DNA from 2 places in the Rhizobium sp. L9 genome. Region 2 is predicted to be linked to the other one. Evidence: predicted binding sites of a transcription regulator. Region 2 holds the regulator's gene; the other holds the start of a gene.

Region 1 (6,567 bases), on a different contig from region 2:
CGGGGCCGTTGTCGACGACCGTCAGGGTCACCATGTCCGCATCGGTTGATGTTCTGACCTCGACGCGCCCCGCCTCAGCCTTCGGCGCCACTGCCTCCAGGGCGTTCTGAAGCAAATTGATGAGCACCTGCTCGAGGCGGATCCGGTTTCCCATGACCTGCAGCGCGGCCGGCGGCAGCTCGATGTCAAGCGTATCCATGCGGCCGGCAAAGCGGCTGCGCAACAGCATCACCGCACCCTCGATGACTTCCCTCAGGCCAGTCGGCTCGGCACTGCTGCGGCCCTTGCGGGCGAAGGTCTTCAACTCCTCGGTGATCGTGCCGATGCGCTCCGTCAGCGCCGCGATGTTCTGAAGATTATCGCCGGCAGGCGCGGTTTGGCCGCGCTCGAGGAAGGTGCGGGCATTGTCGGCATAGGCGCGGATGGTCGCCACCGGCTGGTTGATCTCGTGGGCGACGCCGGCGGCCACCTGGCCCAGGATTGCCAGCCGGTTGGCCTGCACCAGATCCTGCTGTACCGCCTGGAGCTTCTGCTCCGTGCTGCGGTGACCGGTGATCTCGGCCTGTAGGCGATCCCGGGCCTGGCTGAGATCGAGCGTCCGCTCGGCTACGCGCTGTTCCAGTTCTTCGCGCGCCTGCTGTTCGCTGAAGATCCTGAGCGTGATCGTCTGGCGGCGGCGCACGAGGAAGGCGGCGCCTGCCAGAAGCGGCAAAAGCAAGAGCAGCGCCAGCATGCGCGTTTCGCGGACCGCCGCATCGACGGACGGCCCCAGCGCTACAAGATGCTGCAGATGCCACCTGGTTGCGGGGACTGGCATCGCGACCCCAAGGAAGCTGGTTTTTCCGGCGCCGCCGGGCATGACGATCTCGACGACGTCAAGCCGGTCACCCAGGTGTCGGACGATATCGAGCGGCAATGGCTGAAGCGGCGCATCACCAAATTGCAGGCTCTCGCGGATCGCCGTCAGCCGATCCTCGGCGATCCGGCCGATCGTCATGAACCGCCATGAGGGAACGCTTGTTATGAGGACGATGCCGCGATCGTCGATGACGTAGGACGGTGCGCCCGAGGCATTCCAATCCGCCTCGACATCGTCGAATTCCACCTTGACGACGACGACGCCCAGAAGACCGCTGCTGCCTGATATCCGCTGGGAAATATAAAGGCCCGGCTTCTTGCTGACCGTCCCGAGCGCGAAATGTTCGGCCTGTCCTTCGGTGACCGCGCCCTGGAAGTATTCGCGAAAACGATAGTCATTGCCGACGAAGCTCGTCGGTTCGCGCCAATTGCTGGCCGAAACCGCGATGCCGTTCTTGTCTATGACATAGATGACGGCAGCCTTCGTGCCGGCAGCCAGCGTCTCCAGCTTCCGGCTGAGCTCATCGAATGTGGCGGCGTCGCGCCCCGCCAAGGCGGCGCCGAGCGCGGTATCCTGCGACAGCACGAAGGGCAGCGCCCGGTATTTTTCGAGGACCGTGCGCAGCAGCGCTACATTCATCCTCGCATCGGTGCGTGCTTGTTCCTCCAGGGCCGCCTCTGCCCGGCGCCGGCCGATCTCGCCGCTGACCCAGAGGCTTGCGAGGACGGCCGAGAGGGCGAGCACTGCATAGGCCCACCACATCCGGCGGATGCGGTGCTGCAAGGGCAAGGAGGGCCAAGGCCTTTGCGAGACTGACAAGGACATGGGGGATTTGTGCATCTTTCCGCACGAGACGCAAATAGATTTGTGTGGTTTTTCGCATCTCCTGAAAGACCCAAGGGCCCATGGAAAGTTTTTATGCAGGAAATACAACACTCTAAAAAGGCTACGCGAAACTGGCACGGCGCTTGCGAAAGAGATGGCAACAACGGCTGAGCTGTTGGAGTGAAGCGAACGGCTCGGGAGGCCGGAGTTCGTTCCGGACGAGCCTTTAGGAGGACATCATGATCGCAGCACCATTCGATGCAGTCGCGGACAGCAAGCGAAGAAAACCCTTTTATGCCCATCTTTACGTTCAGGTTCTCGCCGCCATCGCCGCGGGTATCCTGCTCGGCCATTTCTACCCCGAACTCGGCACGCAGCTGAAGCCGCTCGGCGATGCCTTCATCAAGCTCGTCAAGATGATCATCGCGCCGGTCATCTTCCTGACGGTTGCGACCGGTATTGCCGGCATGAGCGACTTGAAGAAGGTCGGCCGCGTCGCCGGCAAGGCAATGCTCTACTTCCTGACCTTCTCGACCTTGGCGCTCGTCATCGGCATGGTCGTCGCCAATGTCATTCAGCCCGGCGCCGGCATGAATATCGATCCGGCTTCGCTCGACCCGAAGGCCGTCGCCACCTTTGCCGAGAAGGCGCATGAGCAGAGCATCGTCGGCTTCCTCACGAATATCATCCCCACGACGATTGTCGGCGCCTTTGCCGATGGCGATATTCTGCAGGTATTGTTCTTCTCGGTGCTGTTCGGCATTGCGCTCGCCATGGTCGGCGAAAAGGGTGAGCAGGTCGTGACCTTCCTCAATGCGCTGACGGCTCCTGTCTTCAAACTTGTCGCCATCCTGATGAAGGCCGCCCCGATCGGTGCCTTCGGCGCCATGGCCTTCACCATCGGCAAGTACGGCATCGGTTCGATCGCCAACCTCGCCATGCTGATCGGCACCTTCTACATCACCTCGCTGCTCTTCGTTCTGGTCGTGCTCGGCGCCGTCGCCCGCTATAACGGCTTCTCGATCCTGACGCTGCTGCGCTACATCAAGGAAGAGCTGCTGCTGGTTCTCGGCACCTCGTCGTCCGAGGCCGCACTGCCAGGGCTGATGAACAAGATGGAAAAGGCCGGCTGCAAGCGCTCGGTCGTCGGCCTCGTCATCCCGACAGGCTATTCCTTCAATCTCGACGGCACCAATATCTACATGACGCTGGCCGCCCTCTTCATTGCCCAGGCAACCGGCATCCAGCTCTCCTGGGGTGATCAGATCCTGCTGCTGCTCGTGGCGATGCTGAGCTCGAAGGGGGCCGCTGGAATCACCGGCGCCGGCTTCATCACGCTTGCCGCGACGCTCTCCGTCGTGCCCTCCGTGCCGGTCGCCGGCATGGCGCTTATCCTCGGCATCGACCGCTTCATGTCGGAATGCCGGGCGCTGACCAACCTCGTCGGCAATGCGGTCGCGACGATCGTCGTGGCACGCTGGGAAAAGGAACTGGATACCGCGCAGCTCGCCGCAGCTCTCGGCGGCCAGACGGAAGAGGGCGTCCCGGCTGTGACGCTTCAGCCGGCGGAATAAAAGGCGGCTTTGTTCGCCCCTCTTGGATATTTGCAGCGGCCCGTCATGTGATGGGCCGTCGCTTTTTGCTGAATCTCGTTCTGCTCAGCCACGATTGTCGCCGAGAAGGCGCTCATAGACGGCGCCGATCGCGTTTGCTTCTTTTTCCAACGCGAAATTCGCCCGGACATGACGCAATGCATTCTCGCCATGCGCGATCGCCAGCGACGGATCTGCGATATAGGGGGCGATTGCCCGCGTCAGCGCTTCGCCGTCGCCAGCCGCCACCACCGAGCCGGTCTCGCCTTCGGCGATGAGTTCGGCATAGGCGCCCGCATCCGATGCCACCACCGCGGTCCGCGAGGCCATGGCTTCGAGCGGCGTCAGACCGAAGCCCTCATTGCGGGAAGGGGCTACGTAAAGCGTCAAACGGCGATACCAGATTTTGATATCGGGCACTTCACCGAGGAAAAGGATACGGTCGGCGAGGCCCGCGGCGGCGACATCGGCCTTGAGCTTTTCGCCGAAGGCGGTGTGCTCCGCCGTCACGCGGCCGGAGACGACGGCCGTCCATTCGGGGTGCTGCGGCAAGAGTTCGATCATCGCTTGGACGAAGAGATCGGTGCCTTTCTGATGGCGCACGCGGCCGAAGCAGCCGACGAGATAGCGTCCGCGCAGCCCGGTGGCGCCAATGCCATCGTCGGCCGTTTCCGGCGGGTGGAACAAGGAAAGGTCGACGCCGTGCTGGATGACCGTGTGAGGCACCTCGAGAAAGGAGCCGGAACGGTCGCTGGTCGCGATTACCGCATCCATGCGGCGGATCAGCCATTTCGTATAGGCGGTGTGACGGCGTTGCGCGGCCGAGGTGAAGAGCAGCTTCAGCGGCATGCGCAGGACATGGCAAAGCAGGATGCCGACGGCCATCTCATTGTTGCGGCGGGCGTGCCAGACGCGGTGACGGCGCCGGGCCGGCGGGCGCCACAGCCCAAAAAGCTGCGCCCAACTCAGTTTTGGCAGGCCCTCCGGCAGGCCCGGCCCCAGCGTTGCTATGCGCATGCCAAGCCGGATCTGGCACGGGATGAGCTGGACGATGGTCGAGGTGACGCCGGAGAGCCGGCGCTTGAAATTGGGCGCGATGATCTCGACGTCACGAATGTCCGGCAAGGATGAATCTCATGTCTGGCGGGCGATCAGCCCCAGGAAACCTGGAGGATTTCGTAGGCCTTGGAGCCACCCGGTGCGTTGACCTCGATGGAATCGCCGACTTCCTTGCCGATCAGCGCACGCGCGATCGGGGAGGAGATGGAGATGCGGCCGGCCTTGACGTCGGCTTCCTGGTCGCCGACGATCTGGTAGGTCTTTTCTTCCTCGGTGTCCTCGTCGACGAGCTTCACCTTGGCGCCGAACTTGATCTTGTCGCCCGACATCTTGGTGAGATCGATAACCTCGGCGCGCGCCGTCAGGTCTTCCAGCTCGGTGATGCGGCCCTCGTTGTGGCTCTGGGCTTCCTTCGCGGCGTGGTATTCGGCATTTTCGGAAAGGTCGCCATGAGCACGGGCTTCGGCGATCGCCTCGATGATTCGGGGACGCTCTTCCTGCTGACGCCAGCGCAGTTCTTCCTGCAGCTTGACGAAACCACCCTGTGTCATCGGTACCTTATCAACCATTTTTCTGTCCTTCACTCCTTGCGGCCGCCCGTCTTGCGTCAGCACAGTCAGGCACACACAAAAGAAAACAGGTCCCGAAGGGGAGCTTCGGAACCGTGCCACAATCATAGTTGCATGCTTATAGCAGATCGCCACGGCTGATTTCCAGAAAATTCGCATAAATGAAACCCAACCCGCTGGTACGTCAGGTGATGTGCGCCAAAACGGGGCATAAGCGGGGACGTCGGGATTGACTTTGCAGCCAAGAACATATAGTGAACATTCTAATGAAGAAGTCGCTAACCGAACGTTTGGCCATCCTTTCAGACGCCGCGAAATACGATGCTTCCTGTGCTTCCAGCGGCACGGTGAAACGCGATTCGAGCAGAAGCGGCGGACTGGGTTCGACCGAGGGGTCCGGCATCTGCCATGCCTATGCTCCGGATGGGCGGTGCATTTCGCTTCTGAAGATCCTGCTCACCAATTTCTGCATCTATGACTGCGCCTATTGCGTCAATCGCTCCTCTAGCAATGTCGAGCGGGCACGCTTCACCGCGGAGGAGGTCGTCTGGCTGACGCTCGAATTCTACCGCCGCAACTATATCGAAGGCCTCTTCCTGTCCTCCGGTATCATTCGCTCTTCCGATTACACGATGGAGGAGCTGGTCCGCATCGTGCGTGAGCTGCGGGTAACCCACAATTTCCGCGGCTATATCCATCTCAAAGCGATCCCTGAGGCGTCGCCGCATCTGATCGAGGAGGCGGGGCTTCATGCCGACAGGCTGTCGCTCAATATCGAACTGCCGACCGATAGCGGGATTTCCCGTTTCGCACCGGAGAAGAAGCCTGCCAGTATTAGGCGATCGATGGGGGACCTCCGGCTCAAGATCGAGGCGGCCAGTGAGCCGACATTAAAGACGAGGAAACGACAGCGTTTCGTCCCGGCCGGCCAGAGCACGCAGATGATCGTCGGCGCAGATGGGGCCAATGATGCGACGATCCTTGCGAGCAGCGGCCGGCTTTACAGCAGCTATGGCCTGAAGCGCGTCTATTACTCCGCCTTCAGCCCCATCCCCGACGCGTCGAAAAACCTGCCGCTGATCAAACCGCCGCTGATGCGAGAACACCGGCTCTACCAAGCAGACTGGCTGTATCGGTTCTACGGTTTCGGCATCGAGGAAATCACCGCAAGCCAGGCGGACGGCATGCTTGATCTCAATCTCGATCCAAAGCTTGCCTGGGCCCTTGCCAACCGGGGCGAGTTTCCGGTCGACATCAACAAGTCTGAGCGTGAGCGACTGCTGCGTGTGCCGGGCCTCGGCTTAAAAACTGTGAAGGCGATCGTTTCGGCGCGCCGTTTTCGTCGCCTGGGGCTCGATGATCTCTCCCGGCTCGGCGTTTCGATCAAGAAGGTCCAGCCCTTCATCGCCGCGGAAGGCTGGTCGCCAAGGCGGCTGATCGACCGCCCGGACCTGCGGGCCATGTTCGAGCCGCAGCCCGAACAATTGTCGTTGCTATGATGCGCCGGGTGGTTCTCGCAGGACGCGGAGATCTTGCCGAATGGCGTGACGCGGCACGCGCCCTGGCGGCGGCCGGCATATTGCCGGAGGAGATCGATTGGCGCGAAAGGAGCGCCGAGGCCGATCTGTCCTTTCAGCGGGACGCCATGCCGCCGGCGCCCGCG
Region 2 (6,567 bases):
GTGACGCTAATGCCAAGTTACCGTGATGGCATTTTGTGCATTGCGGCATCACCTTTTAGGCACTGCAGCGATGAGCCGCACGCATAGCGGAAGCCGATGATTCGACTGGCCTTTTGCCGCTTACGATTTTCCCTCGTATTTCAATCGATTATCCTTGCCGGATTTGCTTGAAGGTTGCATTCTTGGGGCCTGGCGGGGTGATCTTGGGCGGGGCATGCAGGAAACGATGACAGCCGAATTGCGGCCGCAAGCGGGCGTCGGTCTTGCCGATCCGCCAGATTTTCCTGCGCCTGCGGTGGTGACTCAATCGGCAAGGACGCAGTCGCAGACCCCATTGCATCGTCGGCTGCTGGCCACCGCCGGGCAATCGCTCCGTGCCGGGGCCTGCATGCTTGGCGAAGAGGCCGATCATGGACGCCTGCTGCTGTTCTCGCCGGTCTTCCTCGGAGCCGGCTCGGCCTTCTGGTTTCTTGCGGCATCGGATTTTCCCCTCGTTGCATCGCTGCTCTGCCTGCTGGTGTCGGCGGCCGCGGTTTTCCTCACCGATCCCAGCCGGCCGGCCTTGCGCGCAAGTTTCATGACGCTGGCACTTTTCGCCGGCGGCATGCTCTCAGCTCAGTTCGAGAGCTGGCGGGCTTCAACGGTGATCCTCGATTCATCCGTGACGACGACGGTGACTGGCCGCGTCGAACGGCGGGAAGGCGACGGGCGCGGGCGCTGGCGCTACATTCTTGCCGTCGCCGGCACCGAGGCGCCGGAGCTGAAACGGCCGCCGAGACGCATCACCGCGATCGTCCGGGGCGCCGATGCGCCTTTCGAGATCGGCGACGTCATCACCGGCAAGGCACGTCTGACGCCGCCGGCAGGCCCCGCACTTCCCGCGCTCAACGACTTTTCCTTCGGTGCCTATTTCGACGGCATCGGCGCCAACGGTTTCTTCTATGGTGCGCCGGAGAAACTCGACTTGGAGGCAGGCCCGCAGGCGGCCAGGTCGACGGCGGACGCCCTGCTCGAATGGCTCTACCAGCTGCGCAGCAGCATCGGCGACCGCATAAGATCGATCCTGCCCGGTGATACCGGCGCCTTTGCCGCTGCCCTGGTGACGGATGAACGGCGCGCCATATCGCACGTGACGACAGAGGCGCTGCGCCAGTCCGGCCTTGCCCATATCGTCGCGATCTCGGGCCTCAACATGGCGCTGTCGGCTGGCATCTTCTTCGTCGGCTTCCGGATGCTGCTCAGCCTCTTTCCCGGCATCGCCCAAGCCTATCCGACAAAGAAGATCGCCGCTGCCGGCGCGCTCATCGCCGTCACCGCCTATTACCTGATCTCCGGTTTCGGGGTTTCGGCCGAGCGCGCCTTTATCATGATGGCCATCATGCTGATTGCCGTCTTCTTCGACCGGCCGTCGATTAGCCTGCGCAATGTCGTTCTCTCCGCGCTCATCATCATCGCCATTTCACCTTCGGAAGTATTGGGCCCGAGCTTTCAAATGTCCTTTGCCGCCACATTGGCCTTGGTATCGGGCTATCAGTTGTGGAAGGACAGGCGTGTCCGCGAAAACGCTTTTCTGAAACTGCCGATCATCAGGCCGGTGGTTGCCGTCGCCGGTTTCTTCGGCGGCGTCTTCCTGACCTCGCTGATCGGCGGCTTTTCCACCGCATTGTTTTCGATCGAGCATTTTCATCGCCTGACGGCTTACGGCCTGCCGGCAAACCTTGCGACGATGCCGATTATCTCCTTCATCGTCATGCCGGCCGGATTGTTGGCGATGTTGCTCATGCCTTTCGGTCTGGACGCTCCGCTCTGGAAGGTCGTCGGATTCGGCCTCGATCTGGTGATTGCGGTTGCCAAGACGGTGTCCGGCTGGGGCGGTGATATCGGCATCGGCCGCTTGCCCGGCTGGTATTTCGCAGTGGCGGTGGCAGGCTTTCTGCTGCTGACGCTGCTGCGCACTCGGCTGCGCCATGTCGGCACATCGATCATCGCCATCTCGACGCTCATCGTGCTGCTTCTGCCGGTTCCCCGGCCGCCGGATCTGGTGATTTCGGAGGATGGCAGTCTGGTTGCGGTCGTCGCGGCTGAGGCAATAGCTTCCAACCGTGAAAACCCGCCGGATTTCATATTCGACCAGTGGCAGAGAGCGCTGGTGCTGCCGACACATGATCCGCCGAAGATGCTGGATGGTCCGGCCATCCCGCCGGAAGGAGAAGGCCGCCGTGTCAGGCTTTCCCGCGATCAGCAGAACGAAGCGAGTGCGGCGATGCGGGCAGCCGCAGCAGGCGGTGAAGCAAACCGTTTTTCCTGCGTCAAGAAGGCTTGGTGCACATCAAGACTTGGCAATGGCCATATCGTCACCGTTATCGACAATGCCGCCTATCTCGGCCCGGCCTGCGATACGGCCGATATCGTCGTGACCTCGGTCCGTCTGCGTTTCAACAGCTGCCGTTCAGGTGGCACGCTTTTCACCGGCGAGACGCTGCGTAGGACCGGCTCGCTCGAATTGCGTTTCGCCGATGCCGGCCTGGAGGTCACCACCGCCTTCGATGCCTTGTCGCGACCATGGATGCGCCATCGCGCCTATGATTGGCGCAATGATCGTTTTACCGATTCCAGCCCATCCGGCGTCAGTGATAGCGACGGATGAGGCCGACGAGCTTGCCCTGCACCTTGACGCGGTCGGGCCCGAAGATGCGGGTCTCATAAGCCGGGTTGGCGGCCTCGAGCGCGATCGAGGCGCCCTTGCGGCGGAAACGCTTCAGCGTTGCTTCCTCGTCATCGACGAGGGCAACGACGATATCGCCGGGACTGGCGGTACTGCCGTTGCGAATGATCACGGTGTCGCCGTCGAAGATGCCGGCGTCGATCATCGAATCGCCTTTAACCTCCAGCGCATAGTGCTCACCGGAGCCGAGCATATCTGAAGGAACGACTATATCGTGGGTGTTGTTCTGGATCGCCGAGATCGGAACGCCGGCGGCGATACGTCCCATGACCGGCACGGAGACGGAGTTGCCATTGTCGGCGACCGGCTTTGGCGCAGCGGGGGCGGCGACCGGCTGGGGCTTACCGAGGCTGCCCTCGATGACGCTCGGCGAAAAACCGCGACGCTGAAGACTGGGGTTATAGGCCTCCGGAAGCTTGATCACCTCGAGCGCCCGGGCGCGGTTCGGTAGGCGGCGAATGAAGCCGCGTTCCTCAAGCGCCGTGATCAGGCGGTGAATGCCGGATTTCGAGGCGAGATCCAGGGCATCCTTCATTTCGTCGAAAGAGGGAGGAACGCCGGATTCCTTCATGCGCTCATGGATGAAAAGGAGAAGCTCCTGTTGTTTGCGCGTGAGCATCGACGTTAGACCCCGTGATTGAAACAAATCCAGAACGGACACTATATGTTCCATATGTGTTCCGCAAGTAGCTAAATTTCCGTAAAAGTTCACGTCAACTCGCTGAGATTTTTATTTTCATTTGCCGGATTGGCGCACATGTCTTGCATTGAGGGAGGTGCTGTCGCACATCTCTTTCCGGTTTCAGGAGGGATATTCATGAACGCGCATTCCGCCAGGTCGCACCCGCTGGATCATGTCGTGCTGCCCGTGGTCAATATCGATCTGGCGCGTGAGAGGCTCGGCAAGCTCGGTTTCACCGTCGCCGCCGATGCGCGCCATCCCTTCGGAACGGAGAATGCCTGCGTCTTTTTCGCCGACAAGACCTATCTGGAGCCGCTTGGCGTGGCGAGTGTCGACGAGAGCGAAGCAGCGGCCCGCCAGGGCAACGTCTTCATCGCCCGCAATCGCGCCTTCCGTTTCCGCTGCGGCGAGGAGGGACTTTCTGCGCTGGCCTTCCTCAGCGAGGATGCCGACCTCGATCATAAGCGCTTCGTCAGCAACGGCGCGAGCGCCGGTGAGATGTTGCAGTTCAGCCGGCCGATGCGGATGCCGGACGGTTCGGAGAGCGTCGGCAGCTTTAAGCTGGCCTTTGCAGCTGATTTGCGCGCCCCCGATTTCTTTCTCTTTACTTGCCAGCGCATCACTTCGTTCCCTACAGATCGCGCCGCGCTGGAGAGACACGCCAATGGCGTGATCGGCATTGCCGAGATCGCACTTTGTGCACCGGACCCGGCGGCATTCGCCGCCTTCGTCGGGCTCGCGATTGGGCAGGCGGCGGTGGAGAAAACCGGTTTCGGCATGAATATCGCGGCATCAAATGCAAAGATCAGCTTGATGACGGCCGGAAGGGCTGGAGGCCTATTTCGAGACCGCTGTCTCATCAGCCGATCGCGGCCTGCGGGGGCGGGCAATCCTCTTCACCGTCATCGATCTTGCCGTGACAGAAGCGCATTTGGGTGCTAACGGGATCACATTCACACGCGCAAGAACAATCGCATTCTGGTGAAGCCCACGCCCGGGCAGGGTGCGCTCTTCGCCTTCGAGGAAACACGATGAGCACCGACACGAATTCCGAAGTCAGGATCGGCGAAGGCGAAGGCCAGGTCACTTTTTCCAATACTGGCCGCTTGTCGCTGATCGCCGGTCCATGCCAAATGGAGAGCCGGGATCACGCCTTCATGGTCGCCGGCACGCTGAAGGAGCTTTGCGGCAAGCTCGGCATTGGCCTCGTCTACAAGAGCTCCTTCGACAAGGCGAACCGTACCTCGCTCTCGGCTGAACGCGGCATCGGCCTGGAAAAGGGCATGGAGGTCTTTGCCGACCTCAAGAAGGAATTCGGCTTTCCCGTCATAACCGACGTCCATACGGCCGAGCAATGCGCCGAGGTGGCCAAGGTGGTCGATGTTCTGCAGATCCCGGCCTTCCTCTGCCGTCAGACGGACCTTCTGATCGCCGCCGCCAGAACCGGCCGCGCCGTCAATGTCAAGAAGGGCCAGTTCCTCGCCCCTTGGGATATGAAGAACGTTCTGAAGAAGCTCAACGCCAGCGGCAATCTGAATGTGCTCTTGTGCGAGCGCGGTGCCTCCTTCGGCTACAATACGCTGGTTTCCGACATGCGTTCGCTGCCGATCATGGCGGCGATGGGAGCTCCCGTCATTTTTGACGCCACCCATTCCGTGGCGCAGCCGGGCGGGCAGGGCGATTCCTCCGGCGGCCAGCGCGAGTTCGTGGAAACGCTGGCGCGCGCGGCAGTGGCGACGGGAATTGCCGGCGTCTTCGTCGAAACCCATCAGGATCCCGACAACGCACCGTCCGACGGGCCGAACATGGTCTATCTCAAGGACATGCCGCGACTGCTTGAGAAGCTGCTTGCCTTCGATGCGATCGCCAAGGCCTAACGTTCAACAGGCTGACATGATCGTGGTTTAGGCCACGATGCGATACCCGCTCGAAGGCGGGAAATTGCGCCATTGTAATTTGCACGCCTTCGATTATGACAGGCTTCGAACGACTTATCACCCACCGAGCAGGAAGAACCCATGACTGCAATCACCGATATCATCGCCCGCGAGATCCTCGATAGCCGTGGCAACCCCACCGTCGAAGTCGACGTCTATCTCGAAGACGGCAGCATGGGCCGCGCGGCCGTTCCCTCGGGCGCCTCGACGGGCGCACATGAGGCGGTCGAGCTGCGCGACGGCGGCAAGCGCTATCTCGGCAAGGGCGTCGAAAAGGCGGTCGAGGCCGCCAACACCGAGATCTTCGACGCGATCGGCGGCATCGACGCCGAAAATCAGATCCAGATCGACAACATCATGATCGAGCTCGATGGCACGCCGAACAAGTCGCGCCTCGGCGCCAACGCCATCCTCGGCGTCTCGCTCGCCGTCGCCAAGGCTGCGGCCCAGGCATCCGGCCTGCCGCTTTACCGTTACGTCGGCGGCGCTTCCGCCAGCCTCCTGCCGGTGCCTATGATGAACATCATCAACGGCGGCGCTCATGCCGACAACCCGATCGACTTCCAGGAATTCATGATCCTGCCGGTCGGCGCCGATTCGATCGCCGACGCCGTGCGCATGGGTTCGGAAGTCTTCCATACGCTCCGCAAGGAGCTTGCCGCGCAGGGCCACAACACCAATGTCGGTGACGAAGGCGGCTTCGCTCCCGGCCTGAAGAGTGCGCCCGAAGCCCTCGACTTCATCATGAAGTCGATCGAGAAAGCCGGCTACAAGCCGGGCGACGACATGTGCCTCGGCCTCGACTGCGCCTCGACGGAATTCTTCAAGGACGGCAAGTATGTTCTGGAGGGCGAAGGCCGCACGCTCGAGTCGGGCGCCATGGCCGAATATCTGGCCGAGCTCGCCGGCAAATACCCGATCATCTCGATCGAAGACGGCATGGCCGAAGACGACTGGGAGGGCTGGAAGGCGCTGACCGATCTGATCGGCAAGAAGACTCAGCTCGTCGGCGACGATCTCTTCGTCACCAACTCGGCCCGCCTTCGCGACGGCATCCGCATGGGCGTCGCCAACTCGATCCTCGTCAAGGTCAACCAGATCGGCTCTCTGACGGAAACGCTTGATGCCGTTAACACGGCGCATAAGGCAGCCTATACCGCCGTCATGTCGCACCGCTCCGGAGAAACGGAAGATTCGACCATTGCCGATCTCGCAGTTGCCAC

What was found. Region 2 encodes LexA, which represses DNA repair genes until DNA is damaged. Its sites were predicted from a motif close to TGTTCNNNNTGTGTTCNG; they were not measured.
Region 1: the regulator LexA is predicted to act here: its motif matches at 5,148-5,165, upstream of CO660_RS00425 (putative DNA modification/repair radical SAM protein).

Annotation. Positions count from the first base shown of each region.
Region 1 covers NZ_NWSZ01000001.1:87,894-94,460, reverse strand. The annotation lists gene CO660_RS00445 (ATP-binding protein) at 1-1,699, opposite strand, end outside; gene CO660_RS00440 (dicarboxylate/amino acid:cation symporter) at 1,924-3,258, shown strand; gene CO660_RS00435 (glycosyltransferase family 4 protein) at 3,343-4,401, opposite strand; gene greA (transcription elongation factor GreA) at 4,428-4,904, opposite strand; gene CO660_RS00425 (putative DNA modification/repair radical SAM protein) at 5,171-6,403, shown strand; gene CO660_RS00420 (UdgX family uracil-DNA binding protein) at 6,403-6,567, shown strand, end outside.
Region 2 covers NZ_NWSZ01000008.1:67,440-74,006, reverse strand. The annotation lists gene CO660_RS10170 (ComEC/Rec2 family competence protein) at 215-2,647, shown strand; gene lexA (transcriptional repressor LexA) at 2,628-3,344, opposite strand; partial or broken gene CO660_RS10160 (VOC family protein) at 3,543-4,442, shown strand; gene kdsA (3-deoxy-8-phosphooctulonate synthase) at 4,439-5,284, shown strand; gene eno (phosphopyruvate hydratase) at 5,426-6,567, shown strand, end outside.